DNA from 3 places in the Massilia sp. R2A-15 genome. Region 3 is predicted to be linked to each of the others. Evidence: predicted binding sites of a transcription regulator. Region 3 holds the regulator's gene; each other region holds the start of a gene.

Region 1 (7,822 bases), 200 kb from region 3:
CACTGGCGGCAGCAGCGACTGCTCGTGGATGTTTTCCAGGATCGAGGGGATGCCGGCCGACAGGTCGTTGTTGAGCAGGATCGTACACGGATCAAAGTCGATCAGGCCGACGCGGCGCCCGTTGGGCGAGCGCACCAGCGGCTCGATCACCAGCATGTTGCCGTCGGGCAGCGCCAGCGGTGTCGGCTGGGTGATGTCGGGATTGAGCGTGCCCAGCCGCACATGCAGGCCGGTCTGGCGGAAGATCTGCATCAGGCGCGCGATGTTCTGCAGGTAATGCGGGTTGCGCGTGTGCGTTTCCGGGATCAGCAGCAGGTTGCGTGCGTCCGGGCAGTATTTATCGATCGCGGCCATCGCGGCCTGCACCGACAGCGGCAGCATCTCGGTGGCAAGATTGTTGAAACCGCCAGGAAACAGGTTGGTATCCACCGGCGCCAGCTTGTAGCCGGCGTTGCGCAGGTCGACCGAGCAGTAGAACGGCGGAGTGTGCTCCTGCCATTCCATGCGGAACCAGCGCTCGATGGCCGGCGTGGCGGCCAGGATTTTCTTTTCTAAGTCGAGCAGCGGGCCGGTCAGGGCCGTGACGAGGTGGGGAACCATGTAGGACGTCCTTCAGAACTTCTATGTAATGTAGAAACCGTAAATCGGGGCGAAACCGGCAATTTAAAGGACACAAATGCAAAAAGCGCCCCGCATGGAGGCGCCCGACGGCCCGCTCGCACGGGCCGGGATCAAGCCGGAATCAGGCGTGGTAGGCGGATTCGCCGTGGCTCGTGATGTCGAGCCCTTCACGTTCTGCTTCCTCCGGTACGCGCAGGCCGACCACCAGGTCCACCAGCTTGTAGGCGATCAGGGAGACCACGGCCGACCAGATGATGGTCGTGCCGATCGCCTCGGCCTGCACCAGCACCTGGCTGCCGATCGAATAGGCATCGGCCGACATCTTGTTGGTGGTGTAGTCGAAAATCCCCTGGCCGCCCAGTTGTGGCGCAGCGAACACGCCGGTCAGCAGCGCACCGAGGATACCGCCGACGCCATGCACGCCGAATACATCCAGCGAATCGTCGGCGCCGATCATGCGCTTCAGTCCGTTCACGCCCCACAGGCAGATGATACCAGCGAGCAGGCCAATGACCAAGGCGCCCATCGGGCCGACGTAGCCGCAGGCCGGGGTGATGGCCACCAGGCCGGCCACCGCGCCGGACGCGCCGCCCAGCATCGACGGCTTGCCCTTGGTGATCCATTCGCCGAACACCCACGAGACTGTGGCGCAAGCGGTAGCCAGCAGAGTATTGATGAAGGCCAGCGCGGCGACGTCGCCCGCTTCGAGCGCCGAGCCGGCGTTGAAGCCGAACCAGCCGACCCACAGCATCGAGGCGCCGATCATGGTCATGGTCAGCGAGTGCGGGGCCATCGATTCGCGGCCGTAGCCGACGCGCTTGCCGATCATGAAGGCGCCCACCAGGCCGGCGATGGCGGCGTTGATGTGGACCACGGTGCCGCCGGCAAAGTCGAGCGCGCCCTTCTGCCACAGCCAGCCGGCCTTGGCCGTTTCGGTGGCCAGGGTGGCGCCGTCCTTGATGGCGTCGGGGCCGGTCCAGAACCAGACCATGTGGGCGACCGGCAGGTAGCCGAAGGTAAACCACAGCACGATGAACAGCAGCACCGCGGTGAACTTGGCGCGCTCGGCAAAAGCGCCCACGATCAGGCCGCAGGTGATCGCCGCGAAGGTGCCCTGGAAGGCGACGTAGACGAACTCGGGAATGACGACGCCCTTGCTGAAGGTCGCGGCGGTCGAGAACGTGGCCTTGGCCGGGTCCCAGATGCCAGACAGCAGCGCGCGGTCGAACTTGCCGATGAACGGGCTGCCCTCGGTGAAGGCGAGCGAGTAGCCGTAGATGCACCACAGGACGATGATCACGGCGAAAATCATGAACACCTGCAGCAGCACCGACAGCATGTTCTTGGCGCGCACCAGGCCGCCGTAGAACAGCGCCAGGCCGGGGATCGTCATCATGATCACCAGCACGGTGGCGATGAACATCCAGGCGACGTCGCCCTTGTTCGGGACAGGCGCGGCGGGCACGGCTGCGGCAGGCGCCGCAACCGGAGCGGCCACCGGCGCGTTGACAACCGCCGGCGCGGCGATCGGCACCGTGGTCACCGCGGTCGGTTGGGCCGGCTTCGGCGCATCCTGGGCGGCGGCGCTGAAGGCGCCGCACATGGCAACGGCCACAGCCAGGCCGGACAGCCACTTGACGATACTTTTATTCATCTGGATTCCCCTTAAAGTGCTTCGTTGCCGGTCTCGCCGGTACGAATGCGGACGACCTGTTCCAGGTTGTACACGAAGATTTTCCCGTCGCCGATCTTGCCGGTGCGGGCCGCTTTTTCGATCGCTTCGATGGCCTGCTCGACGATCGCGTCGTCCACCGCCGCCTCGATCTTGGTCTTCGGCAGGAAATCGACCACATACTCGGCGCCCCGGTACAGCTCGGTGTGGCCTTTCTGGCGTCCGAAGCCCTTGACTTCCGTGACCGTGATGCCCTGCACGTTGATGGCCGACAGCGCCTCGCGCACCTCGTCGAGCTTGAACGGTTTGATGATGGCAGTGATCAGTTTCATGGCAACTCGCTTAGAAGGTTTTGGACACGGACAACACGGCGCCGGTCTTGCCGAGGTTCTTTCCTGAAGGGCTGAAGTAGGCGTCGGTGTTGGCATGGACCGCCGCCAGGGAAACGCTGCAGATGCCGAAGTCCTTGGTCACGCCGATCTTGTAGTCGGTGTAGGACGCGGCATCGTGGCGCTTGACCTTCTGGTGGCCCGCGTGCAGGTTCAGCACCAGGCCGGTACCTATGTCGATGTTGGCGCCGACGTCGAGGTAGCCGCTGTTCTTGCTGTCGGCGAAGCCGAACAGGTTCGTCGTCGAGTGCGAGTACTTGATGTAGCCGGGCCCGTAGCCAACCTGGCCGTAGAGCTCGAAGGTGTTGGCGCTCGGCGACAGCGAGTTCGACGGGTAGAGGTAGTAAAGGCCGCCGACGTCATAGGTGATGCCCTTGGCGATCTCGCCCTTCTTGCCGCCGTAGATGTCCCATTCGATGTTGCCGTCGCCGCCGGAATCCTTGATCCAGTGGATGGTCGAGGCCCAGGTGCCCAGGTAGAAACCGGTCGGATTGTTCACGTAATCGGCGCCGCCCTGCAACGCCGGCTTCAGGCGCGACTGCGAGATGCCCCGATAACGGTAATCGGTCGTCACGGCAGCGTTGAAGCTGACCTCATTGTCGGGCTTGGCGTCTTCCGCGCGGGCGGTCGATGCGAGCGAGGACAGGGCAAGAGTGATCGCTGCGGCAAGTTTCAACTGGCTTTTCAGGTGTTTCATGGCGATTCCCCTATTGGTTTTGAACGAATGGTGCGGATGCGCATTACAATCTTGCGTTGCGAAGCTCTACGGATTCATTAGCAGATTGCATGCCAGCCGAAATTCGCCCGGCGTCGCTTGTTTTTTCGCTCTTGCGTCCCCAAATTTACAGTTAACGAACAATAATTTTTGTGCAGCGCACGATCGCCGTTGGCGCGCGCACCGATTTAATGCCCTGGATGCACCACTTTGGTGCATCTTCGCGCTCGACAACAAGGAACCATCATGGACATGAACAGCTTTTTCAACGACTTGCAGGGCAAGATCCACAACGCGATTGAGAACTCGCCGGCCAAGGACATCGAAAAGAACGTCAAGGCAATGATGACCCAGGGCTTCTCCAAGCTTGACCTGGTCACGCGCGAAGAGTTCGACATTCAGGCGCAGGTGCTGGCCAAGACGCGCGCCAAGCTCGAGGCGCTGGAAGCGAGGATGGCTGAACTGGAAGGCAAGACGGCCGAGCCGACGCCGCCGAAGTAATTTCCGCCGCGCCGCGGACGACCGCCTGGCGTTGTCGCTGGCGCTTGCCGAAGGGATGGGGTCTGGTCCTGCGGACCTGACCCCGTTTTTGTCGCCGGCGCATCTCCACGACACTGCGCGGCCTCAAGAAAAGCTTGCCAAAATTAACACATTGGTGCACCATCGATCTGCTCGTTTAACGACCAGGAGACCGCTGATGATCAAAGTGACCGCGATGTATCCGCACACGCCGGACGCCCGATTCGACCTTTCCTATTACGTCGACAAGCACATGCCGATGGTGAAAGATCGATTCGGCGCAGCCTGCACGTCCTACACCATCGACAAGGGCGTGGCCGGCATGGCGCCAGGCTCCGCCCCCACCTACGGCATCATGTGCCATTTCTTTTTCGACTCGCTCGACGCCTTCCAGTCGGCCTTCGCGCCGCATGCCCAGCAGATCCTGGGCGACATACCCAATTACACCGACCTCACGCCGGTCATACAGATCAGCGAAGTGCTGGTCGGCTGAACTTCAATCGCCTCACTTCGCGGGGAATTCACATGGCGACATCGCTTGAAGGCCAGATCCGGCATTTCGTCGGCAGCAATCACCAGAATATCGTGGCGTTGTCGAGCGCCATCTCCGCCAACAATTGGGGCGCGGTGCGGTCCGTGGTGGACCGCGTGTCGAACCTGGAAGTCACCGCCAGCATCGCCAACCTGATCAACTCGTCCACGGCTGCGTTCGAGGATTTCGTCGCACGTTTGAAAGCGAAGTTTCCGCCCGACGCGATCAAGATTGTGTTTGGCGGCGTGCTGGGCGGCGTGGGCGGCGCCGCTCTTACGGAAGCCGCTGGCCTGGCCATCGCGCTGGGAATCTCTGTCGTGTCGGTCGAGATCATCGCCATCGCAATGCTGCTGTGGGGAATTTCGATGGCCCTGCCCGCGATCTGGCGCATGGCGCACGAGAAGCTGGCGCAGATGGACGGAAATTTCGTAGCCGAATGAGTCGTCGCGGCGCGCTGCCGGATTGAGCGTCAGCGGTTTATCCGCCCGTGCGTTTCGGCTTGTGGCCCTGCTTCGTCAGCCAGTCCATCACCAGCTCGCAGTGATCGCCCTGCACTTCGATCACGCCGTCCTTGACGGTGCCGCCCGAGCCGCACGCGCTGCGCAACTGCTTGCCCAATGCCGCCAAAGCGATTGCGTCGAGGGCGAGTCCCTTGACGACGGTGACGCACTTGCCGCCGCGCCCTTTGGTCTGGCGCGACACGCTCACCTTTCCATCACCCAGGATTACCGCTGACTGTCCCCCTTTGCACGTGCACTCGCCAAGCGCGCGCCGGCAGTCCGGGCACATGCGGCCGCTTTCGGTGGAATAGACCAGGCCAGTCGTTTTGCCGCTCTTCATGAACTATTTTTCTTCCCTTATCTGGAATCGGTTTTGGCCGGATTTTTGGCGATAAATTCCCTCGCCAACTGCTCGGCCGGGGAGAGCTGATCCAATGCGAGTTTCCCTAGAATTCTGATCACGGACTCCCTCGCATCATGCCCGATCTCGTTTTCCGCATCGTCGCGCGGCACATCCGCGAATTGCGTCGCAGCGCAGCGATACCAGGCGTAAGCTTCGACCGGACTCGGCGCCTCGCCCTTGCCGGCCTCGAGCGCCTGAGCCAGATGCCATTGCGATTCCGAATGGCCGACAACGGCAGCCTTCCGCCACAGCGCGACCGCACGAGCAGGATCCGGCTCGCCGCCCAGACCGTTGTAAAGAAGGAAGCCGAGGTTATTCAACGCGGAAGTCTCGCCCTGTTCGACTGCCATCAACCAATGCGCGCGCGCGGCCGCATAGTTTTTCTCACGATAGGCCTGCACCCCGAGGTTGTACTCTGTCTCCACCGCCTGCGCGGAAGCGCATCCGAAAAGCATGACAAGGAATGCCGCAGCGAATCGGCGAGGGGAAATCAAACGCATCGGCCTGCCCTTCCTTCGTTATCAAAAGAGATATGCCTTCAAGTATGACAGAGCCATGATCCCGAGCAAGAATAATCGGCATCGCGCACACTTCTGCCCCCTCTCAATCCCTGTCCCCCCAATGACTCTATGATGCAAGTGGCAAGTAATGAGCTTGCAAGAAAGCAAAATACGCGTCTTCACTAATCTAGCGGAGCTAGTCATGTCGGACAATGGTAGGTCTTTTACCTGGCAAACAGGGGTAGCCATCGGTAGCTTAGCGGTTTCACTCTCTGGGAACTGGATCCAATATCAGAACCTTCAGAGTAAGAAGACTGAGTTAGCTCAGGCACAAACGACTCTAGACGCAACTTTGCAAAAGATGAGGGATCAAAAGGATGCCAAAGACGCTAAGCGACGCGATATGGAACTAAGGATGAGTATGCTAGACCAAAAACTTGTGGCAGCCGAAGATGAAATACGGGTGGCCTCTGCTAACGTGGTATTTGGTCGGGATAAGGTTCTTGCAAGTGCGCAGATCAGGGATGCATATGCTCAAAAGGAAGCACTCATCAATGAGAAGAAGGCTCTCCAAGAAAAGATAGATAATTTGCCAATTGACTGAGCAGTACTATTGGCAAAGAACTCCAACCACACCCACGTCTGGCCTGGACCCCGTAAGGTTGGAGATCCGTCAGCGTGCCGCCCCTGTACGGCGGCAGATCGACTGGTCATTGCCTCATTTGAGTTAAACTATTATCTCAAAGGAGACAATCATGTCAAACTCCAAAGCTATGGAAAAACCCGCTCCGGCACGCACGGCAGTCGCAAAACGCGCCGCTGCGCCAATGGCAACGCCCGATGAAACCGCGCGGGTGGCGGATCGCGCTTCCTTCGTCCCGGCGAAATCCAAGGGAAGCGGGACGGACCTGATTGACACCAATGTCTTCCTTGGCACGAACCTGTATCGGATTGATCCGCACGCCCGCATTGCCGCGATACGCAAGGGTATTCCCGCCTCGCTGGTCGGAGAGCTTTCGTCGACGATGGGTATGAGTAAAGAACTCCTGCTCGTGAGCCTCGGCCTGTCCCGCGCGACCATCAGTCGTAAAGAGAAGGACCAGACGGCATTGTCGAAAGACGAATCCGAGCGTGTCCTGGGCGTCGCAACCTTGATCGGCAAAGTGCAAGCAATGGTGGAAGAGTCCGGCGATCCGATCGGCTTTGACGCGGCACATTGGGTTGCGGACTGGCTAACCAAGCCGCTGCCGGCGCTTGGTGGAGCCACGCCGGCGAGCTACATGGACACTTTCGAGGGCCAAAAACTGGTAGCTGAATTGCTGTCCATGAGCCAGAGCGGAGCCTATGCATGACGACGCCCCTGTGGCGCATTGCCGTCGAGGCGCCAGCCTATACGGCCAATGACCTCAGCGGCGCCGGTGCCAAGATGACGGGTGGACGCTGGAATAGCGTCGGCACGCCGCTTATCTACAGCGCCACAAACATCGCGCTGGCGACGATCGAAACGGTCCTGCATGTACGCAGTGGCGGCTTGCCCTTCAATCGCTTCCTGGTGCGGATCGACGTTCCCGACGATGTCTGGGCCGCGCGGGTCGTACTCGACCCGCTGCCCGGCGGATGGGACGCTGTTCCGCCCGGCATGACGAGCCGAATGACGGGTGACGCCTGGGCCGCGTCGGGCAGTTCGGCATTGCTGCTGGTGCCGTCGGTGAGCGTGCCTGATGAATACAATGTGTTGATCAATCCGCTGCACCCGGACGTGGCGTCCATCACCGCGACAACGATCAAGCGCTGGACTTACGATCCCCGTTTCTTCTCTTGATTTCGCCCCCCCCTGACGTTTCGTACCTTGATCGCGAAACGTGCGAGCAAAGCGAACACATTTGGTCACCCGCAAAACCGCAGGCGTCGAATCCCTCTAGGCTCATCAGGTTCCCATAATCCTCTGACGAATCCGATGAGTCTTGCAGT
Region 2 (7,822 bases), 1.1 Mb from region 3:
GGGTGCCGATCGCCTTGTCCGAGGGCGAAAAGCTGACCATCAGGGTGTTTTCCGGCGTGACCGTCTGTTCGTTCGACTGCACCGTGGCGCGCGTGTTCGGCCGCCCGCTGCTGTATGCGCACATTACCTTCCCCACCTCGATCCACGGCACCAGCCTGCGCGCGGCGATGCGCGTGAAGGTGGACATTCCGGCGCAGGTGACCGGGTCGCGCATGGGTTCGGCGCCGATCAACTGCTTCCTGGTAAACCTGAGCGTGACCGGGGCGCTGATCGAATCGCCGCGCCGCCTGCCGTCGAACGATGAAATGGTGACGCTGCAGTTTTCGCTGACCGCCCCTGGCGACAAGCAGGTTGCCGTATCCACCCGCGCCACCATCAGGAACGTCAATGTGCTGCAGCCTTCGTCCGACCGGCTCGAGGTGTTCACCTACGGGGTGCAGTTCGTCGAACTCGATCCGTCGCACCAGATGCTGGTGCAGAACATGACCTACGAAGCGCTCATCGCCGACCGCCAGAAAATCGTCTAGCGTCAGAAGTATCCCGCCAGCCAGATGCGCGGGTGGCCGTAGCCGTTGTACATCGCCGCCTCCCTGGCCGACAGCGGCTCATTGCGCACACGTTGCGGCAGCTCGGGCGCAACGCCGATGGCGATTCCCGCCGCCGCCAGCAGCATCAGCACCGCACCCGGCAGAAGGTTCGCGCGGCGCCGCTCCCCTCCACTTCCGCTTCCCCGCAACGACAGCGTCCAGCCGGCCGCGCAGCCGATATACAGCGCGATCCACAATTGGCTCACCGGCATGACGAGCAGGCCCGAGACCAGGCCGTCCACCAGGATGGCCGCGCCGATGGCGATCCAGGCCGCCAGCATGTGTTGGTTGCCGGCGTCACCGGCCGCAATGCGCGGCGCGGTGCGCAGCAGCGAGCGCAGCGCGTAGCCGATCGCGGCGCACAGGAACAGCAGTCCCGGTATGCCCCATTCGGCGCCGATCTGCAGGATCCAGTTGTGCGGATGCGCGCCGTTCTGGATGTCGATGGCGTAATGGCCGAAATGCATCGGGCCGGCGCCGAGCACAGGATGCGCGGCAATCAGTTCCAGCGCGCGCGTCCACAGCGGCAATCGCGCCGAGGTCGGGTCGATGGCCGTGCGCTGCGCCACAGCGCCAAGCAGGCCGGCAGGACCGAGCCCGAGCGCCATCGGCAGGAGGGCGAACAGCAGCGCGTAGATCGCCAGTCCGCCGCACGCGGTCACGACCATCGCCTTGCAGTAGCCGTACGCGTGGCGGCGGCGCAGGACCAGGGCCACGACGCAGCCGGCCGCGATCCCGATCATGGTCCCGCGCCCGGTGGTGAGGAACAGCAGCGCCCACCAGAACGCGGTGAGGGCGAAGACCCCGCAACGGGCGATCCGCGATTTCACCAGCACGCACAACAACACCAGCAGCGGCAACGCGACCGTCTGGGCGTGATTGAGGAATCGGTAGTTGCTGAATCCCGGCGCGAAGATCTCCACGCCCGGCTGGATGTGGTTGCTCACGGCGGCGGTGTACAGCAGCGCCACTTTCAGAGCGTAAGCAGCGCAGCCGATGGCGCAGGTTTGCAGCACCAGCGCCAGGCCGGCCGTGCGGTTGCGCGAGATTTCCTGGGCGATGAATAGCGAAGCGAGCAACAGCATCAGCAGCATCGCCATCTCCAGCAGCGCGTGGCGCGCCGAAAATGCAAACAGCGCGGAGACGGCGCCGCAGGCGAAGAATCCCGCGAGCGACCAGCGCAGACCGCGCTGCTCCGGCGCATTCAGCAGGCCAGGCAGGCCGCGCAACAAGGCCCCGGCGGCGAGCACGGCGTACAGGGCGAGCTGCCAGAGCCGCTGCTCGTCATGCCCGTCGGCGAACAATGCGATGACGCCAATCCCGGCGCAGAGCTGCAGCGTTCCGGACAGCGGCAGGAATTGTTGCGTCGTCAAGTAATTCGGCCGCATCCCATCAATGGCATTGTCGCGCTGTTGCATCGTCTCACCCTGTCAGGTCGGAAATGGAAAAAAGCCGCCCGAGGGCGGCTTTGATACTACGGCTTGCGGTATTAGGTACCCGAAGCTGCTGCTGGTGGGTTGTTCTTGATGATGGCGTTGTAGGCGGCCGAGTTGTCGGTGGCGGTCATCGAGCTGGTGTTGGTCCAGGTCACTGCCGAGGTGCCGACGGTCGGGGTCATGATGATCGTCTTGCCGGAGGTGTTCTTGCCGATGTCAGCCAAGGTCAGGGTGACTACGCCAGCGCCGGTGATGGTTGCGCCGGTGACTTCCTTGGTTGGGGTGAACGCTGGCAGGTTAGCCGCGGTGTTTGCGGTGTTGCAGTTGGCAACATCGCCGTTTTCCTGGCCGCACAGGGCTACTGCGGTCTTCAGCGAACCAGCCGACGACAGGGCGTTGGCGATCTTGGCCTTGACGGTGTAGTCGCTGTATGCAGGAATTGCCACTGCCGCCAGGATACCGATAATCGCCACGACGATCATCAATTCGATCAGGGTGAAACCAGCTTGTGCCTTCTTGACCATTTTCATCGATTTCATTTTAAAGCTCCTTCGGGGTGGGTTGTTGTGTGTGTCGTGCTACTGACTTGGTATAAAGCAATAGCCGTGCCAGCCCGAAAACAATGCTTTTGATTATCTTTCCGATATGAAATTAGGGTAGATCCGACGTTTTTTGTCGATCCGACTGACAATTCTTGTCAGTTGCCCGCCGAAAATTGTCGTTTTGGCGCGGATCAGCAATTTTTGGCGGCGAAGCGCATCCGGGTGCCGGTCAGTTCCAGCACGTCGCCATCACGCAGCGCGCGCGGGACGGCGGTGACGGCGTCGGCGTTGACGCGGCCCACCGCGTCGCCCTGGACCTGCGCTATATAGTAGGCGTCCGGATGGCGGCTGATCACCACCACCAGCACGCCGGGACTGCCCAGCGTCGTCAGCGGTTTTTGCAGCGACAGGGTTTTACCGGCACTGGCGCCATTGAGGATCTCGATGCAGCCGAGCGGCGCCGGCGCCGGCGGCGCCTCCTGCGCCAGGAATTGCACCTCGTAGGTGGCGATGGCGGCCCGGTCGCCCGGCGCCAGCACCGCCTGCGCCACGCGCTGGCCGTTGACGAAGGTGCCGTTGCTGCTGCCCAGGTCTTCCAGCACCGCCTGGTCGCCGCGGCGGGTGATGGCGACATGGCGCGCACTGACGGCGCCGTTGGCGATGACGATGTCGTTGTCCGGGTGGCGGCCGATCGTCATGCGGCGCTCGGTCAGCTCGACTTGCCGCACCACCTCTTTGTTGCGCGATATGATCAGTTTGGACATTGCCGGCCTCCGCCTGGACTGTAAACGCACATGGGGAGCGTCGCCGCTCCCCATATATTCTACCTAGTCTGGCGCCGGGCAAGTTATCCCGGCAGCAAAAGCCTTACAGCATGGCCTTCAGCAGACGCGCCATTTCCGATGGATTCTTGGTGGCTTTGATGCCGCACTCTTCCAGGATATCCAGCTTCGCTTGCGCGGTGTCGGCGCCGCCCGAGATCAGCGCGCCGGCGTGGCCCATTCGCTTGCCCGGTGGCGCGGTGACGCCGGCGATGAAGCCAACCACCGGCTTCTTCATGTTTTCCTTGACCCAGTACGCAGCGTTGGCTTCGTCAGGACCGCCGATTTCGCCGATCATGATGACCGCGTCGGTATCCGGATCTTCGTTGAACATCTTCATGATGTCGATGTGCTTCAGACCGTTGATCGGGTCGCCGCCGATGCCCACTGCCGACGACTGGCCCAGGCCCAGTGCGGTCAGCTGGCCGACTGCTTCATAGGTCAGGGTGCCCGAACGCGAGACGACGCCGATGCGGCCCTTCTTGTGGATGTGGCCCGGCATGATGCCGATCTTGATTTCGTCCGGGGTGATCAGGCCTGGGCAGTTAGGACCCAGCAGCAGGGTCTTCGAGCCGGCTTTGGCCATGCGGTCCTTCAGCGCCATCATGTCGCGCACAGGAATGCCTTCGGTGATGCAGATCGCCAGGTCGAGGTCGGCTTCGACGGCTTCCCAGATCGCGGCGGCGGCGCCCGCTGGCGGCACGTAGATCACCGACACGGTCGCGCCGGTGGCGGCTTTCGCTTCCGACACGTTGGCGTAGATAGGAATGCCTTCGAAGTCTTCGCCGGCCTTCTTCGGGTTCACGCCGGCGACGAAAGCGGCTTTGCCGTTCGCGTAGTCGCGGCACATACGGGTGTGGAACTGGCCGGTCTTGCCGGTAATCCCCTGGGTGATGACTTTTGTATCTTTATTGATCAGGATCGACATGTTATTTCCTTCGAATTAGGCTTTACCAGCGGCAGCGGCGACAACGGCTTTCGCTGCGTCTTCCATCGTATCGGCGGCGATGATCGGCAGGCCGGAGTCGGCCAGCATCTTCTTGCCGATGTCTTCGTTGGTGCCCTTCATGCGGACAACCAGCGGCACTTGCAGCTGCACGGCCTTCGATGCGGTGATCACGCCTTCTGCGATCACGTCGCAGCGCATGATGCCGCCGAAAATGTTGACCAGGATGGCTTTCAGGCCCGGGTTCTTCAACATGATCTTGAACGCTTCGGTGACTTTTTCAGCCGTCGCGCCGCCGCCCACGTCGAGGAAGTTGGCAGGCTCGCCGCCGAACAGCTTGATGGTGTCCATGGTCGCCATGGCCAGGCCGGCGCCGTTGACCAGGCAGCCGATGTTGCCGTCGAGCGAAATGTAGGCGAGGTCGAATTTCGATGCTTCGACTTCGGCCGGATCTTCTTCGTCCAGGTCGCGGAAGGCGACGATTTCAGGCTGGCGGAACAGCGCGTTCGAGTCGAAGTTGAACTTCGCGTCGAGGGCGATGACCTTGCCCGAACCGGTGATGACCAGCGGGTTGATTTCGGCCAGCGATGCATCGGTTTCCCAGTAAGCCTTGTACAGGCCCTGCAGCTGAACGCGCGCATCGGCGATCGAGCCGGCCGGCACGCCGATCTTGGCGGAGATGTCGTCCGCTTCGGCGTCGGTCAGGCCGACGGCCGGATCGATCGCGATCGAGTGGATTTTTTCAGGATGCGAGTGAGCGACTTCCTCGATGTCCATGCCGCCTTCCGACGAGGCCATCAGCACGACGCGCTGCGAAACGCGGTCAGTGACCATCGACACGTACAGTTCCTGCTTGATGTCGGCGCCTTCTTCGATCAGCAGGCGACGGACCTTCTGGCCTTCAGGGCCGGTCTGGTGGGTGATCAGCTGCATGCCCATGATCTGGTCGGCATATTCCTTGACCTGCTCGAGCGACTTGGCGACCTTGACGCCGCCGCCTTTACCGCGGCCGCCAGCATGGATCTGCGCCTTGACGACCCAGACCGGTCCGCCCAGCGTTTCAGCCGCTTTGACGGCCTCTTCCACGGTCATGCACGGAATGCCGCGCGGTACCGTCACCCCGAACTTTCGGAGGATTTCCTTGCCTTGATACTCATGGATCTTCATGCTGGCTTCCCTTCTTCAGAAACTGTGTTTGTAGAATTACGGTTGAAATACGATTGGTTCGCGCAACTGGCACGCGCACTGCGACTGCTAACTATTTACTATCAACTATTGACGACTTTCAGTGCCCAACGCGGATAGTAGCGGGCAACGGCGGGACCATCGACGCGCAGCGCATGGCAGCGATCGAGCTGGAATGGACGTTCAGGGGAGTCATCGACCGCATCGCCGTCGCGCGTCTTGATGACGTCATTGGCATAGGCCTGGATGGCGGCGGTCGGCAGCACCAACGCCAGTTCGGTCAGGTGGGTGCAGCCGAGCACGCCAGCGAGGCGGTCCTTCAGGTGCAGCCGGAAATGGTTCATCAGCGACAGGCCGACCAGGCTCTTGTAGGCCGGCGCGATGGTGTCGCAATAACCGGGATACGGCACCTTGTCGGAGGCCGCTTCGGCATCGACGATGACCAGGTCGCGGTTGATCGTGATGCGCAGGTTCAGGTCGTGCACCGGGTCGCCGCCTTCGCGCAGGCCGGAGGCGAGCTGGATGTCGTTGACCTTCACGTCGCTGATGCGCGCGTCGAGATCCCACAGGCCATCCTCGCGCGCAAAGGCGTCAACGTGGATCGCGCGGGTATGCCGTAAAGCGCGGCGAACAGGTGGAGACAAGGGCATAGAGACCAGGGCCGGCGATGCGGCGGTAAATAGTGATGCAGCCGTGTGCTGATGCACGTCGCCGCAGTTTCTACGGAGACAACCGCTCTTGCGGCGCTGCTAAAACCCCAAAAGTTTAGCACAAGACTGCGCTCGGTTGCACTGCAACATAGAATTTTGCCCGATATTGAGCGATTTTATTGCCTCTTGATTAAGGTTATGCGGTGTGCGCGCCGCTGGAGTCGGGAGTCTGGTCCTGCGGACCTGTCCCCGTTGGTGGCGATCCCGAGACGGCCCGCTGCGAAGCGGGGGTGGGCGGCGATGACAAGCCAGGCGGCAGCGGCTTCGAGATGAACAGCGTCATCAGCTTAAAGGTGGGAAGTAGTTGCAGCGCCGGATCGAGCGGCGAATCGCCGGGCTCGCGCGCAAAAAAAAAGCGCGGCGCCTTCCGCCGGTGAGGAGTATGCGCGCTCAACCGAAGTTGCCGCATACGGCGAAAGGCGCCTTGCTGGGAAATCGTTATCCAATCAACGGGTCCAAGCCCGAAAGACCAGCCCCGGCAGAGATGCCGCCGCCGCTTTTTCGCGCGCGGCGACGACGACGATGGGGTCAGGTCCGCGGGACCAGACCCCGGTTTCGCCGACCGCGCGGCCTTGCGAACGGCACCGACAGAACCGAGGTCAGGTCCACGGACCTGACTTCCAACCTCACCCGCTTCGGCGGCTATTCGAACTCGTCGTCGCTGCCCTTGATGGCCTTGCGCACCGCCGACTGCGAGAAGCCGCGCGTGAGCAAAAAGCGCATCTGCTTCGCGCGCCCCGCCGCATCCGTCGCCACTTCGCCAAACTTGCGCTGCCAGACCTCGGCGGCGCGCGCCGCTTCGGTGTCGGCCAGCCCCGCCTTGAGCTCGGCCAGCGCTTCGCCCTTGACGCCATGCTGCTGCAGTTCGGCGACGATGCGATTGTTGCCGTAGCGCGCTCCGCGCCGGTGAATCAGCGACTCGGAAAAGCGTTCCTGCGACAGCCAGTTGTTTTGTTCGAGGAAGTCGAGCAGCGCATTGACGTCGTCGCCCTCTTCCGCATACTTCGCCAGCTTGCGCCCCAGTTCGAGCCGGCTGTGCTCGCGCATCGACAGGAAGCGCAATGCCCGGCCCTTCAGGCTCAGCTGGGGCGCAGCCATGGTATTACTCGGCCACGGCTTTCAGCTTGGCGGCCGGCTTCGCTGCCTCTTCGCCGGCAACCGGCGGCAGCTCGCGCACGCCCAGCGCCGCGCGCACCTTGTTTTCGATCTCGCGCGCCAGCGCCGGACGCTCGACCAGGAACAGGCGGGCGTTGTCCTTGCCCTGGCCGATGCGCTCGCCGTTGTAGCTGTACCACGAGCCGGACTTTTCGACGATCTTGTTGTCGGCGCCCAGGTCGAGGATTTCGCCTTCGCGCGAGGTGCCGGCGCCGTACAGGATGTCGAAGTGCGCTTCCTTGAACGGCGGCGCGATCTTGTTCTTGACGACCTTGACCTTGGTTTCGTTGCCGATCACTTCGTCGCCCGACTTGATCGAGCCGGTGCGGCGGATGTCCAGGCGCACCGATGCGTAGAACTTGAGCGCGTTGCCGCCGGTGGTGGTTTCCGGGCTGCCGAACATGACGCCGATCTTCATGCGGATCTGGTTGATGAAGATG
Region 3 (7,822 bases):
CATCTCGGTGGCCAAGGAAGCCTGCCCGATGAACCTGGCGCCGACTGCCAGCACCACCGTCACGCTGGCGCTGGGCGACGCGCTGGCCGTCGCGCTGCTCGACGCGCGCGGCTTCAAGGAGGAAGATTTCGCCCGCTCGCATCCGGGCGGCGCGCTGGGCCGGCGCCTGCTGACCCACGTGCGCGACGTGATGCGCAGCGGCGACGACGTGCCAAAAGTGAGCGCCGACGCGCTGCTGCCGGCCGCGCTGCTCGAAATCACCCAGAAGGGCATGGGCATGACCGCCATCGTGGACGATGCCGGCCGCCCGGTCGGGGTGTTCACCGACGGCGACCTGCGCCGCATGATCGAGAAGGTCCAGGACTTCACCAAGATCACCATGCGCGACGTGATGCACGCCAACCCGCGCCGCATCCATCCGGAGCAGCTGGCGGTCGACGCGGTGGCGATCATGGAAGAATTCCGCATCAACCAGATGCTGGTGGTGGACGCCGACGACAAGCTGGTGGGCGCGCTGCACATCCACGACCTGACCCGCGCCAAGGTGATCTGATGACCGATACCACGCTCGACCACATCCGCCGCGCCGCCGCCATCAAGGTCTTGATCCTCGACGTCGACGGCGTGCTGACCGACGGCAGCCTGACCTACGGCGAGCACGGCGAAGTGACCAAGACCTTCAATGTGCTCGACGGCCTGGGCATCGAACTGCTGCAAAAGACCGGCGTGCAGGTCGCCATCATCAGCGCGCGCAAGTCGCCGGTGGTGATCCGGCGCGCGGCCGACCTGAAGATCATGCACGTCTACCAGGGCACGCACGACAAGCGCGTGGCCTTTGCCGACCTGCTCGACACCACCGGCTTCACGGCGGAGCAGTGCGGCTACATCGGCGACGACGTGATCGATCTGCCGCTGCTGCGCAAGGTCGGCTTCGCCGTCACCGTCCCGAGCGGCCATCCCGAAGTGCAGCACCGGGCCCATTACGTCACCCGTGCGCCGGGCGGGCGCGGCGCCGTGCGCGAGGTGTGCGACATGGTGATGCGCGCGCAGGGCAACTACGACGCGGCGCTGGCGCCGTACTTCGCCTGACGATGAGCCGGGCCACCCACAAGCGCACCGCGCATCGCTGGCAGGTCGGCGGCCTGATCGCCGCCGGACTGGTGTTCGCGCTGGGCAGCTTCTGGCTGGTCCAGGTGATCAATGGCGGCGACGTCGCCACGTCGTCCGACCCGCTCAAGAGCGAGCCTGACTACATCGTCGAGAAGTTCAGCTTCGTGCGCATGACGCCGGCCGGCAAGCCGGGCTACATCATTTCCGGCGACAAGCTGACTCACCGTCCCAGCGACGACACCTTCGACATCGTCGCGCCGGTGGTGTTGAACATCGGCTCGGAGAAGCCGCCGATGACAATGCATGCGAAGACCGCGCATGTCGATCAGGATAAGAACCTGGTCGACCTGGCGGGCGATGTCGACATCCGCCGCCCGCAGCAGGGCGCAATGCAGGCGATGTCGCTCAAGACCGACGCCTTGACCGTGTTCCCGGACGAGGACCGGATGGAAACCGCGCAGCCATTCCAGCTCGTGATTGGCACGACAAACCTCGCCGGCGTGGGCATGAAGGCCAACAACGCCACCGGCCGGCTCGACGTGCACAACCGGGTTCAGCTCAATTTTCCGCCGCGCGCACGCTGACGCGGACCAGGCAAGAAGAAACAGGGAGCAAAGATGAAGAAGATTTTGTTGGCAATCGCGGTAGGCATGCTGGCCGGCGGCGCCGCCCTGGCCGAGCGCGCCGATTCGCTCAAGCCGATCAACGTGAAGGCCGATACCGGCACGGCCGACATGGTCAAGCAGGGCGGCACGTTCGAAGGCAACGTGGTGCTCACCCGCGGCACGGTGGTCATGAAGGGCGACAAGCTGAAACTCACCGAAGACCCGGAAGGCTACAATTTCGCCACGCTGACGGCGGCGCCGGGCGCGCTCGCGACGTTCCGCCAGAAGCGTGACGGCGGCGCCGACCTGTGGGTCGAGGGCGAGGCCGAACGCATCGACTACGACAACAAGACCGACATCATCAAGCTGTCCGGCCGCGCAAGGGTGACCAACCTGGAGGGCAGCCGCGTGACCGACCGCGCCGAAGGGCCTTTCCTTTCCTACGACAGTCGCAAGGAGCAGTTCGCGGCGATCAACACCCCTTCCGGCCAGAGCAAGGTTGGCGGCGGCCGCGTGGAGTTCACCTTCGACCATCCCAAGCGTCCGGCGCCCGCCACGCCTGCCCCAGGAAAGCAATGATGGAGACAAAATCCTGCGGTAACACCCTGATCGTGCGCGGCCTGCAAAAGAGCTACGGCAAGCGGCTGGTGGTGCGCGACGTTTCGCTGCAGGTCGAATGCGGCGAAGTGGTCGGCCTGCTCGGCCCGAACGGCGCCGGCAAGACCACCTCGTTCTACATGATCGTCGGCCTGGTGCCGTCGGACGCCGGCTCGATCGACATCTCCGGCGTCGACATCTCCAGCCTGCCGATCCACCGCCGCGCGGTGCTGGGCCTGTCCTACCTGCCGCAGGAAGCCTCGGTATTCCGCAAGCTGACGGTGGAGGACAACATCCGCGCCGTGCTGGAGCTGCAGAAGGTGGACGGCAAGGCGCTGACCAAGGACCAGATCAACGAGCGTCTCGATACGCTGCTGGCCGACCTGCAGATCGAGAAGCTGCGCGAGAACCAGGCGATGTCGCTGTCGGGCGGCGAGCGGCGCCGCGTCGAGATCGCGCGCGCGCTGGCCACCAATCCGCGCTTCGTGCTGCTCGACGAGCCGTTCGCCGGCGTCGATCCGATCGCCGTGATCGAGATCCAGCGCATCGTGCGCTTCCTAAAGGAGCGCGGCATCGGCGTGCTCATTACCGACCATAACGTGCGCGAGACGCTCGGCATCTGCGATCGCGCGTATATTATCAACCAGGGTGCGGTGCTCGCTTCGGGCCGTCCTGACGATATCATCGCGGACGAATCGGTGCGGCGCGTGTACCTGGGCGAACATTTCCGGATGTAAGCCATGAAACAGTCACTGCAACTACGGACTTCCCAACACCTCGCGCTCACGCCGCAGCTGCAGCAGTCGATCCGTCTGCTGCAGTTGTCCACGCTCGAGCTGCACCAGGAACTGACCCAGCTGCTGTCCGATAATCCGCTGCTCGAACGGCTCGACGACCCGCTCGACAACTCGGTGCGCCTGCTGGCCGATGGCGCAATCGGCGCTCCCGCCACGCCGGGCGAGGCCGCGCCGGCCCCGGGCGCGCAGGACGCGCCGCCAGGCGAGGGCAGCGGCGACGCGCCCGCCGCCGGTGAAGGCGAGGGCGGCGGCGAGGGAGAATCCCCGGAGGCGGCCGGCGGCGACAGCGAGGACTGGGGCGAGGCGGGCCGCAACAAGACGCCCGACGACGAGGATTCGCGCCCGCAGATCGAAGCGTCGGCCACCACCTTGCGCGACCATTTGATGGAGCAGATGCGCCTGGCGATGCTCGACACGCGCGACCGCGCGCTGGTCGAACTGATGATCGACGCGCTCGACGACAACGGCTACCTGACCGAAACGCTCGAAGAGATCCTCGAGCGCCTGCCGCCCGAGCTCGAGATCGACATCGACGAACTCAAGACCGCGCTGTCGCTGCTGCAAAGCTTCGACCCGGTCGGCGTGGGCGCCCGCAACGCGTCCGAATGCCTGGCGCTGCAGATCCGCCGCATGCCCCACGTGCCGCTGGTGACGCGGCGCATGGCGCTCGACATCGTCTGCAAGCACCTCGCGTGGTTCGCCCAGCGCGACTTCAACAAGCTGAAAAAAGCCCTCGACTGCGACGACGAGGACCTGCGCGAGGCGCAGGCCGTGATTCGCCAGTGCAATCCGCATCCGGGCGCCGCGTTCGGCTCCGGCGCCTCCGACTACGTGGTGCCGGACGTGATCGTGCGGCGCTCGAAGAACGGCTGGACCGTGTCGCTGAACCAGGATGTGATGCCGCGCCTTCGCGTCAACAGCATGTACGCCAACCTGCTCAAGAACGGCAAGGGCGAGGGCCAGCTGGGCGCCCAGCTGCAGGAGGCGAAGTGGCTGATCAAGAATATGCGCCAGCGCTTCGACACGATCTTGCGCGTGGCCGAGGCGATTGTTGAGCGGCAACGGAACTTTTTCTCGCACGGCGCGGTTGCCATGCGTCCACTTGTGCTGCGCGAAATTGCTGATACACTGGGACTACACGAGAGTACGATATCTCGTGTGACAACCCAGAAATACATGCTTACACCGCATGGTATGTTTGAGTTGAAATACTTTTTTGGGAGCCACGTCGCCACCGAAGCAGGAGGGGAAGCATCCTCCACGGCGATACGGGCACTCATCGTGCAACTCACAGGAGCCGAAGACCCTAAAAACCCTTTATCAGACAGTAAGATCGCAGACATGCTGGGGGAACAGGGGATGGTCATTGCACGACGCACGGTGGCCAAATACCGTGAAGCGCTCAAGATCCCGCCCGTCGCCCTCCGCAAAAGTTTGTAGATCGACCTCACACTGTCCCTCTGCGCTTATGACGCACGAACAGCTAGCGACATCATCAAAGGAGTGTGTATGAATCTCACAATCAGTGGACATCATCTCGAAGTGACCCCAGCCATCCGTGAATACGTACAGAACAAACTGGAGCGAGTGAAGCGCCATTTCGATCAAGTGATCGATATCGCCGTGATCCTCACCGTCGATAATCTGACTGAAAAAGAAAAACGGCAAAAAGCCGAAATCAACCTAAGGCTGCCGGGTAAAACCGTGAACGTCGCCAGCCTGTCGTCCGACCTGTACGCGGCCATCGACGCCCTGATCGACAAGCTCGATCGCCAGGTCATGAAATACAAATCCCAAGTGCAGGAGCACAACCACCAGGCCATCAAGCACTTGCAGGAGCCTGAGCTCCCCGCCGCCGCATAAGGCAGGCATCACCTGAAAGCGAGGGCGCCGTCGGCGCCCTTTTCATTTGCGCGGTCGGATAAAATACGCTTTTTCCGTCTTCGACAGCCACCATGACCGACTTCGTCAAAACCCGCATCGCCAACCGCACCGGCATCATCACCCTGGACCGTCCGCGCACGCTCAACTCGCTGTCGCTGGAGATGATCCGCGCGCTGTCCGACGTGCTGCTGGCATGGCGCGACGATCCCGCGGTGGACGCCGTGGTCCTGCGCAGCAGCACCGACAAGGCGCTGTGCGCCGGCGGCGACATCCGCTACTTCCACGACGTCGGCACCCTGCCGACCACCGGCGGCAGCGCCTCGCTGGAAGACTTCTTCACCGAAGAGTACACGCTCAACCACCTGATCCACTTCTACCCAAAGCTGTACGTGGCGTTGATGGACGGCGTGGTGATGGGCGGCGGCCTTGGCATCTCCGAAGCGGGCCCGGACACCGGCCTGCGCGTGGTTACCGATGGCACCAAGCTGGCTATGCCCGAGGTGAACATCGGCCTGTTCCCGGATGTCGGCGGCAGCTACTTTCTGGCGCGCGCGCCGGGCAAGCTTGGCCTTTACCTCGGCCTGACGGGCCTGACGGTGCGCGCCGCCGATGCGCTGTACGCGGGCCTGGCCGACACCTTCGTGCCGCAGGCCCAGATGCCCGCGCTGGCCCAACTGATCGAAGATACGCCGGGCAGCGAACTGCGCGCGGCGATCACGCAATTTGCCGCGCCGTTCTCGGCCGGCCCGAGCGTGCTCGAAGCGGAGCGCGCGTCGATCGACCACCATTTCGGCGAGTCGACCGTCGAAGCGATCATGGCGTCGCTGGAGAAGGACGAAGGCGTGTTCGCGCAGAAGGCGCTGGCCGCAATGAAGAAGCGCTCGCCGCTGCTGATGCGCGTGACGATCGAGCTGCTGCGCCGCGGCGCCGCCATGAGCCTGGCCGATTGCCTGCGCCTCGAGCGCATCCTGGTGCGGCGCAATTTCGAGCACGGCGAAGTACTCGAAGGGATTCGCGCGCTGGTGATCGACAAGGACAACGAGCCGAAATGGAATCCGCCGACGCTGGCGGAGGTGACCGACGAGATGGTCGCGCAGTTCTTCAACTCGCCGTGGCCGGAGCGGGCGCACCCGCTGCGCGACCTGGGGAATTAAGACTGTTCGCGGTGGCGCAGCACGACGCGCTCGGTGGGGCTGAAGTAGGCGGCGAGCCGTTCGGCCATGTACACCGAGCGGTGCTGGCCGCCGGTGCAGCCGAGGGCCACGGTCAGGTAGCTGCGGTTATCGGTCTTGAATGAGGGCAGCCACTTCTCGATGAAGGCGCGAATGTCCTCCAGCAGGTCGGCCGCGCTGGGCTGGGCGTCGAGGAAGGCGATCACCGGCGCGTCCATGCCGGTGAGCGGGCGGAGCGTGATGTCGTAGTAGGGATTGGGCAGCGCGCGCACGTCGAACACGAAGTCCGCGTCGAGCGGCACGCCGAGCTTGAAGGCGAACGATTCGAAGAACAGCGTCAGCGGCGCGCGTTCGATCTCCACCAGTTCCTTGATCCAGGCGCGCAGCTTGTTGGCCGAGAGCTCCGATGTGTCGATCACGTGGCCCAGCTGCTCGATCGCCGACAGGCGCTCGCGCTCTTCCAGGATGCATTCGATCAACGTACGGCGCGCGGCCGGATTGGCGTGCGGGCGCAGCTCGTGCGACAGCGGATGGCTGCGGCGCGTTTCGGAAAAGCGCGCCACCAGCGAATGCGTGTTCGCGGTCAGGAACATCACCTTCACGTCGTGGCCCTGGTCCTTGAGCATGCGCACGTTGGCGGGCAGGTCCACCAGCGACTCGGCGCTGCGCGCATCGACCGCGACGGCCAGGCTTTCGGTGCCTTCGTTATGCAAGGTGTCGACCAGCTGGGGCAGCAGGGCGGGCGGCAGATTGTCGACGCAGTAGTAGCCGCCGTCTTCGAGGACGTTGAGGGCCACGGACTTGCCGGAGCCGGAGATGCCAGTGATAAGTACGATGCGCATGTATCGATGATACCGCAAGCTGCGCTTTGGGGTCAGGTCCGCGGGAACGACGGGGACGCCTAGTCGCCGTCTTTCAGTCATCGGCGCCTGCGTGATCCCTGTTTCAGTCGCCGTGCCGAGACCGAAATTCTTGCTGGATTTCCGATGGAAGAACTGAGTAGTCGTCGCCGTTTCCGTACCAACGCAATGAGGTCCGATTTTCCGCGCGGGTGAAAAAGCCCGCCCACAATCGCAGCTTCTCCATGTCCACTACCACCATAGCGTGTTCCGATGGACAGTCGTGGGGCTTGCACTTGTTAATTACCAAGAAATTTCCCATCTGGGTGACGGGAGTCTCCACATGGTAGCCATCCAGCAGCTTGCGTTCGTTGGCGGGCACGACGCTGTTGAAGATCTTGTTGATGGGTGCAGCCGCCAGGATGCTCACGCGCTTTTTGTTCACCGTAGTGGTCGGGTATTTCCCGACCCATGAGGATAAGGATTCTGCGTTCCAGCCGGCTGGATCATTGGCGAAGCAGGCGCCGGCCGAAGCGAACATCAGGACTGACAGGGCGAGGAATCGTCTCATGGCCATTTCTCACTGGTGGATCGTATGAAGACAGACTTGTCGTCAAAACTACGTCCGCGACAAAAACGGGGTCAGGTCCGTGTTTTGTAGGGAGACATGGGTAACACTTTGTCGGGGGACATAGGTAACACTTTTATCATCATCGTACTTTCCAATAAATGTGGAGCGTACGATGCCTTGGATGGAGTGTTCTCAGATGTCCTCACGGCTTGAATTTGTGCGGTTGGCCCAAGCTCACGACGCCAAT

The links. Region 3 encodes sigma-54, which starts transcription at its own class of promoters, with help from an activator protein. Its sites were predicted from a motif close to TGGCANGNAANCTGCTTT; they were not measured.
Region 1: a site for sigma-54 is predicted at 3,457-3,474, ahead of Q4S45_RS00700 (TorF family putative porin). Genes of this name have one in related genera too.
Region 2: a site for sigma-54 is predicted at 2,617-2,634, ahead of Q4S45_RS18005 (pilin). Genes of this name have one in related genera too.

What each region holds. Positions count from the first base shown of each region.
Region 1 is NZ_CP131935.1:156,985-164,806, reverse strand. Features, by position in the region: gene gshA (glutamate--cysteine ligase) at 1-600, opposite strand, end outside; gene Q4S45_RS00710 (ammonium transporter) at 743-2,275, opposite strand; gene Q4S45_RS00705 (P-II family nitrogen regulator) at 2,287-2,625, opposite strand; gene Q4S45_RS00700 (TorF family putative porin) at 2,636-3,379, opposite strand; gene Q4S45_RS00695 (accessory factor UbiK family protein) at 3,644-3,898, shown strand; gene Q4S45_RS00690 (EthD family reductase) at 4,095-4,409, shown strand; gene Q4S45_RS00685 (hypothetical protein) at 4,442-4,888, shown strand; gene Q4S45_RS00680 (translation initiation factor Sui1) at 4,926-5,288, opposite strand; gene Q4S45_RS00675 (tetratricopeptide repeat protein) at 5,306-5,851, opposite strand; gene Q4S45_RS00670 (hypothetical protein) at 6,000-6,455, shown strand; gene Q4S45_RS00665 (antitoxin Xre-like helix-turn-helix domain-containing protein) at 6,607-7,203, shown strand; gene Q4S45_RS00660 (RES family NAD+ phosphorylase) at 7,200-7,673, shown strand; gene Q4S45_RS00655 (YifB family Mg chelatase-like AAA ATPase) at 7,809-7,822, shown strand, end outside.
Region 2 is NZ_CP131935.1:3,909,961-3,917,782, forward strand. Features, by position in the region: gene Q4S45_RS17995 (flagellar brake protein) at 1-527, shown strand, start outside; gene Q4S45_RS18000 (O-antigen ligase) at 530-1,960, opposite strand; gene Q4S45_RS18005 (pilin) at 2,077-2,553, opposite strand; gene Q4S45_RS18010 (FHA domain-containing protein) at 2,757-3,329, opposite strand; gene sucD (succinate--CoA ligase subunit alpha) at 3,433-4,314, opposite strand; gene sucC (ADP-forming succinate--CoA ligase subunit beta) at 4,330-5,499, opposite strand; gene Q4S45_RS18025 (DUF2889 domain-containing protein) at 5,601-6,167, opposite strand; gene recX (recombination regulator RecX) at 6,870-7,325, opposite strand; gene recA (recombinase RecA) at 7,330-7,822, opposite strand, start outside.
Region 3 is NZ_CP131935.1:4,980,494-4,988,315, forward strand. Features, by position in the region: gene Q4S45_RS22945 (SIS domain-containing protein) at 1-553, shown strand, start outside; gene Q4S45_RS22950 (HAD family hydrolase) at 553-1,089, shown strand; gene lptC (LPS export ABC transporter periplasmic protein LptC) at 1,092-1,694, shown strand; gene lptA (lipopolysaccharide transport periplasmic protein LptA) at 1,728-2,294, shown strand; gene lptB (LPS export ABC transporter ATP-binding protein) at 2,291-3,049, shown strand; gene Q4S45_RS22970 (RNA polymerase factor sigma-54) at 3,053-4,549, shown strand; gene hpf (ribosome hibernation-promoting factor, HPF/YfiA family) at 4,619-4,972, shown strand; gene Q4S45_RS22980 (enoyl-CoA hydratase/isomerase family protein) at 5,065-6,147, shown strand; gene rapZ (RNase adapter RapZ) at 6,144-7,007, opposite strand; gene Q4S45_RS22990 (Ivy family c-type lysozyme inhibitor) at 7,111-7,575, opposite strand; gene Q4S45_RS22995 (IS481 family transposase) at 7,748-7,822, shown strand, end outside.